DNA from 2 places in the Corynebacterium hesseae genome. Region 1 is predicted to be linked to the other one. Evidence: predicted binding sites of a transcription regulator. Region 1 holds the regulator's gene; the other holds the start of a gene.
The links. Region 1 encodes LexA, which represses DNA repair genes until DNA is damaged. Its sites were predicted from a motif close to CGAACANNTGTTCG; they were not measured.

Region 1 (3,387 bases):
ACGGTGAATACGCAGCAGATGGTCAAAGGGCTTCCTCTACAGCAGCGGGTAGCCGTCGACTCCTACCCCCACGGCGGGGCGGAAGGACTTGTCAGTGATGCCCGGGTTGCCGCAGTACGCGACATCATGATGGAAAAGGGCGGCCCCGTGCGCACCCCCGGTGACTTCAATGCATTGCTCAACGCGGTCAAACCGGAGGTCCCGGGCAGAGTGCGCCAGGCAGTCGTTGCAATTGCGCCAGGCCTGGCAGAGTATTCCAATCTGGATGCTGAGCTGAAGCACTGGGAGGGGCCGGCCATCGATGATATTCGGGCCCAGCTCAATTTCCTGTTGCCCGCGCACGCCATCACCGTCCACGGAATCCAACATCTGCGCCATTTACCGCGCTATATCCAGGCCGCGCGCATCAGGCTTGAGGAAATGAACGTGGATCCGGACCGCGATGCTGACCGGCAGGCAGACGTCGACGAGGCCAAAGCCTATGTGGCCAATCGGTTGCGTTCCCTGCCTCCTGGCCGCGAAAAGACGCGAGAGGTTAAAGACATCTACTGGATGATTGAGGAACTGCGCGTATCGCTCTTCGCACAACGCCTGGGCACTGCCCACGCGGTGTCTTTGAGGAGAATCCAAAAGGCAGTGGATAAATTACGCTAAAAGCTATCGCGGTCGCGCCGACGCATGAGGCGGATTTCTGATTCAAAGTCGTCGGCGCTTTCAAAAGACTTATACACGGACGCAAAGCGCAGGTAGGCCACTTCATCGAGATCTCGCAGAGGTTCCAGGATGGCAAGGCCGATGTCATTGGCGTTGACTTGCGAGGAGCCGTGACTGCGCACGGTCTCTTCAACTTCTTGAGCGAGCTTCTTCAAAGCATCATCGCTAACGTCGCGCCCCTGGCATGCGCGTTTGACGCCTCGGATCAGCTTGTCGCGACTGAAAGGCTCAGCCAAGCCATTTCGCTTGACTACTGACAAGACTGCCTTCTCGATGGTGGTGAAGCGACCTTTGCACGCGGCGCATTCGCGACGCCGCCGGATCGAGGTTCCGCTGTCGATTACGCGCGAGTCAATAACGCGTGATTGTTCGTTGTGACAGAACGGGCAATACACAGTGCCGTATCCTTCCTTTCGACCAATGCGCACATGCTGCTGGCCCAAGGAATTCTAGCGCGAAGACACGACCGTCGTGGTCGAAGAGGTGCTCGCACTGTCAACCTCACTATCGATACTGAGGCCACCCCATACTGTGCCGATGAATACCGCGGCGCCAAAGACTGCTCCGAGCACATAGTTACCTACGTTCGACCGACTACGACGGCTGCCCGATGTTGCCCCGGCGGCCGAAACCTGGGAATTCACCGGAATTTCTGGACGGCACTGTGTTCTATCGTTTACGGCAAGAGTTCGAACACGAGACGGCCCATATGGAAGGTTGCGCGGGGCATCAGACGTGAGCGACCGAGACTGAGCGGGATCCCAGACCGCCGCTGGCGGCACTAGCACAGTCCGATTGCTAGACTTCTCGAGGGCCACCCCGCGCAGTACAGAGGCATTGTTTAATGCGATAGCCATGACGGTTCCTTTCTAGGTCTTCCTTATTCATTGAGACAATGCCCGAAGTGTACGAACCAAGCCCGACATCTTCGAACATCACCTTCGATCAACCGTTCGATTTGGTGTGTATGTTCGATTTATAGCAGGCCTTCGAATATTTGTCCACACTCGGGCGGCGTTAGTCGAACATTTTTTCTTTCCGTGCTAAAAAGGGAAGCGGAAGTATCACCAGCAGCCCACTCCCACTTATGTCCGGCACGCCAAAGCCGCGCACATCAACTCTGCACATCCCGACAGTTCCTAGGAGCAAGAATGGCCCGCAATCCGAAGCGAAGCGACCACCCTTCCCTCGATTCACTTTCCCCTCGCCAACGCCGCATCTTGGAAGTAATCCATGACGCCGTAATGTTGCGCGGCTATCCGCCAAGCATCCGCGAAATCGGTGACGCAACAGGCCTCCAGTCCACCTCGTCCGTGGCCTATCAGTTAAAGCAGCTGGAAGAGAAGGGCTTCCTTCGCCGCGATCCAAACAAGCCACGAGCTGTTGATGTGCGCCATTTCCCCGGCGCCGACGACCCCAAAAAGCCCGGACGAAAGACCGGGCAGGCAATCGCACCATCGGGAACCTCCACCCCTGACGCACCCGAAGACGCCGCCACCCCAAACTACATTCCTGTTGTGGGCCGCATTGCTGCTGGTTCCCCCATCACCGCCGAGGAGAACATCGACGCCTACTTCCCCATGCCGGGTGAAATCCTAGGCAGCGGCGAACTATATATGCTGCAAGTCGTGGGAGATTCAATGCAGGATGCAGGAATCCTCAACGGGGATTGGGTTATTATTCGCTCGCAGTCTGTTGCAGAAGAAGGCGAGTTCGTAGCCGCACTTTTGGATGGCGAAGAAGCGACCGTGAAGGAATTTCACCGAGATTCCTCCGGTGTATGGCTCCTCCCCCACAATGACGCTTACTCACCCATCAAGGGCGATGAAGCCGAAATCATGGGCAAAGTAGTATCCGTGTTCCGCAAACTCTAGAAACCATCCACCTCAGCGCTCCCTCAGGCCTTCCCCGCTCCACACCAATCACCCACTCGGTGCGGGCGAACCGGACTGGGGGATTGTTTCTTTTTACCCCCTTGTGTGTGTACATGCCCGATTTCGACCGTTTTAGCGTCCGAGATCACACATTCGGATACTTGCAGTACAACCGTAGGTTTTAGTGACTAAGGCACGCGTTCGATGTGAGCTTTTCTTTGTTTAGTTCCGTTTTGTTCGCATTCAGTGGGACAATAGAAGTATCGACACAACATCCGTTGTTCTTTTCGTTCACATGCCCCAGCCCCGTTTTCCTTCACCGGCGGGCGCAGTGACCACCACAGGCAGACTTCATTTGGAGGAACCATGTACGCAGAAGAGCGTCGCCGACAAATTGCGTCATTGACCGCTGTAGAAGGACGAGTCAATGTCACCGAGCTCTCCGAGCGCTTCGATGTCACCGCTGAGACGATTCGCCGCGATCTCGCAGTCTTGGACCGAGAGGGAGTTGTGCACCGAGTTCATGGCGGTGCAGTCGCCTCCCAATCCTTCCAGACCGCCGAATTCACCCTTGATACTCGCCAACGTTCGGCCACGGGCGCCAAAATGGCAATCGCACGCGCCGCACTGGAGCAGCTTCCCGACGGCGGCAGCATCTTTCTCGATGCCGGAACCACCACGAATGCGCTTGCCGATCTCATAGGCCAGCGCTACTCGGCCGGGCAATTCAGCATTGTGTCGAATAGTCTCCCGATCGCTCTTTCACTAGCCAGCAACGGGGTATCTGACGTCCAGCTGC
Region 2 (3,387 bases), 220 kb from region 1:
GCACCGCGCGGTGCTCGAGGCTGCCGAAAAGCTGATCATCACTAGCCATGGTGCAGTCCCCACCTTGGCCGAAGTTGCCGCAGAAGTTGGGCTTGCCCGCCCCAGCATCTATCGATACGTATCATCCCAGCACGATTTACTGGTGCAGCTGCTTATTCAGGCCACCCAATCGTGGAATGAGCAGCTCGAGGCCGCCATGAAGGTAGCCTCCCCGGAAGCTAAGAAGCGCATCCACGCCTATGTCGACGCCACGCTCGATCTCTTCATTCATAGTGCACACGGCCATTTGATGACCGCCGCACAGCACTTCCCCCAAGCCTTTGCTGACGAGGAAGTACAAAAACCACATGGCGGCTTCGCCTCCATCGTTGACGAGTTCTGTCCCGGAGTTTCCTCAGTAGATATCTCGTTGCTCAATGCGGCCATCGTCCGAGCCTCTGAACTGGCGGACGGCTCACCGGAAAAGCTCAGCAGCGCAACGCAAACCCTTTACGCAATGGCCGAAGCCATCCTGCCCTAGGTCACCGCATTAAAAGAGCCCTCCGCTGATTTTAAAGCGGAGGGCTCTTCGGACCGGCCTTTAGGCGCCTATGCGCTTATGCGCTTAGCGGCCTTCAAAGCGACGACGGAAATTGTCTTCGAGGCGGCTCCCAACGTCGCTACCACCCTTCTTGGATTGCTTGCCGCGATCCCGAGTGGACGACTGCGCACCGACTGTAACCAGAGAATCCTCCGAGTTCCCGCGCAGCATCCAGACGCCGGATCCAAACATAACTAGGAAGCCGAGGACCGAGAGACTCACAAACCACAGGGATTGCTGGGCCAACGCAATTCCGCCCACCATCATGCAGAGACCGACAACAATCAAGGCAACTCCGCGGAGAGTGATAGCGCCCGAGTTTGCACCGAAAGAAGTTTCACCGGACACCGACGCACCAAAATCAGGATCATTGGCCAGCAACGACTGCTCAATTTCACGCAGCGCTTGCTGTTCGTGCTCAGAAAGGGCCACAGCGTCCTCCGTAGTGGGTTGGGTTTAGGTAGTGGAACTGGGAAATAGGATTACTACCTCTATAACGTCAAGGATAGCGAGATAGTTCCCGCAAAGACAGTCCACACGTTTTAAACGCACTACGCCCCACTACTGTGACCCCGCGCTCCGCATTAAGCCGCGAGACCACCGAAGCCCAGCTCAGACTCAGTCGCATCCACATAGCGGGCGGCAAGCGCCACATAGCGATAGACCGTATCAGGATCAGGGACCGGATCCAGTCCGGATGCCACTCGCGAACGCACACGCGAGTAGTCCTTAAACTCCGCTGCCCACTGCGCATCAGCCGGACCGATGAGCGCCACTTGCTCCCAAGCGGAGGTAGGCAAGCGCCGGCGACGTGACACCGTGGACGCCGCTACCCGAGCCCCGGCAGCGCGCAGCGAGGCGCGATAGGCCATTTCCAAAGCGTCCGCGAATCGCCCCTCCGCTGCGCTCTGGCGCGCGTCCACCAACAAATCCAACGCTTGACCCACGAAACGATCGCGGCGTACGCACTGCAACGCCTCCCGGTTACGGCTCCGCGCCGCTGCTGTTGCTGAGATTACCTGTGCCATGACCTCTCCCCCTTGGGCTTCTTCCTGAGCTTGTCAATAGAGACTGTGTTGCTGATTTTCTGTCGTTGTTTGTTGACGCGATTCACCTTAAAGCCGCCTTCCTACATCCACCGCTAATTTTAGTTCACATGTTCGAAATTGACAATAGTTTTACTGAACTTCTCCACGTTTTTCGAACATGCACATCAACTTTGCTCGGAATGGGTTCGCCGCCTGCTTTCACATACCGCAAGAATCTGTTGTTATTAGACATGTGAGTTACACGCTGCGCCGCCTAAGCCCCCAAGAGTTCGCCATTGCCCTCCCGCACTTGGTGGATATCTATATTGCAGCGATGAACTACGACCCCTCAGTACGCAACAGCTCCATCATGCGGTGGCGCGGGGATCTCATACGTCCGGGGTTTTCCTGCGTGGCGGCCACCTCCGAAGACGGCATCACCGGCTTTGCCTACGGCTTTCTAGGCTCTCCTGATACCTGGTGGGATAAGCAACTCCGCCGAGCACTCTCCAACAACGGCGGCGCAACCCCAGAGCAAGAAGAGGTTCTCCACAACTATTTTGAGTTGGCGGAAATCCACGTAGTACCCGAGGCACAGGGCCACGGTCTGGGCCGTGCACTGCTCGAAGCGCTGGCCTGGAACCTCCCCGCCCGCTACATCCTGCTCTCCACACCGGAGGTTCCCAATGAAGCCAACTCCGCCTTCGGCCTCTACCGCAAAATGGGCTTTAGTGACTTCCTTCGCCAGCTCCATTACCCCGCCGATTCACGCCCCTTCGCCATCCTGCAATCAGCTGTGCCGCTAGCACCAGCCGGTACCGCTTAACCTGGCGTCTAATCCGTGAGCCTGCCCAGGTAGAGTGGCAGGCGTGACTACTCCGCAAATACCTTCCCTGGACGATATCCCCGTAGCCGTACGCGAGGAGCTCGAGCTTTTCCTAGATAGTCAGCGCGACGCCATCGCGTCCATCGGTTCCCCGGTGACTAACGCGATCTCCTATTTGGAATCCTTCGTGCTGGACGGCGGAAAACGTATCCGCCCTCTCTACGCGTGGGCAGGTTTTATCGGCGCACATGGGCTCGAGGGCACGGAGTCCCCGCAGGCGATGCTCCGCGCAGCTTCTTCCCTAGAATTCATCCAGGCTTGTGCTCTCATCCACGATGACATCGTGGATGCTTCCGATACCCGGCGCGGCAATCCCACCGTCCACCGTGGCGTAGCCGCTCGCCATCGGGAGCTCGGGCTCAGCGGTGACGCTGACTTCTTCGGGCAGTCTCTCGCCATCCTTGTGGGCGACATGGCCTTGGTCTGGGCCGAGGACATGCTCCAGGATTCCGGCCTGAGCCCCGAGGCGCTCGCGCGCGCTCGGGCGCCGTGGCGGGCGATGCGCCGCGAGGTTATCGGCGGGCAAATGCTGGATATTTGCCTCGAAGCGGAAGGCTCCGAGGATGCAACGTTGGCGGACTCAGTAAACCGTTTCAAGACCGCCGCGTACACCATCGAGCGCCCGTTGCATTTGGGCGCAGCCGTAGCAGGAGCACCCGAAAAGCTTGTTGCCGCTTTCCGCGGCTATGGACAAGACATCGGGGTCGCATTCCAGCTCCGCGATGATTTGTTGGGGGTCTTTGGTGACCCAGCAATTACTGGCAAGCCCGCCGGTGATGATCTGCGCGAGGGCAAGCGCACGGTCCTCTTGTCATTGGCTCTGCAACGTGCGGATACCACTGATCCCGCTGCTGCCGCGGAGCTTCGCCGACTCATCGGCCAGACGGAGGATC

Region 2: the regulator LexA is predicted to act here: its motif matches at 1,730-1,743, upstream of R3O64_RS08715 (SAV_6107 family HEPN domain-containing protein).

Annotation. Positions count from the first base shown of each region.
Region 1 covers NZ_CP137211.1:1,644,084-1,647,470, forward strand. Annotated here, with positions in the region: gene hrpA (ATP-dependent RNA helicase HrpA) at 1-654, shown strand, start outside; gene nrdR (transcriptional regulator NrdR) at 651-1,109, opposite strand; gene lexA (transcriptional repressor LexA) at 1,866-2,588, shown strand; gene R3O64_RS07700 (DeoR/GlpR family DNA-binding transcription regulator) at 2,955-3,387, shown strand, end outside.
Region 2 covers NZ_CP137211.1:1,863,667-1,867,053, forward strand. Annotated here, with positions in the region: gene R3O64_RS08705 (TetR/AcrR family transcriptional regulator) at 1-520, shown strand, start outside; gene R3O64_RS08710 (DUF3040 domain-containing protein) at 605-1,012, opposite strand; gene R3O64_RS08715 (SAV_6107 family HEPN domain-containing protein) at 1,165-1,608, opposite strand; gene R3O64_RS08720 (GNAT family N-acetyltransferase) at 1,862-2,434, shown strand; gene R3O64_RS08725 (polyprenyl synthetase family protein) at 2,478-3,387, shown strand, end outside.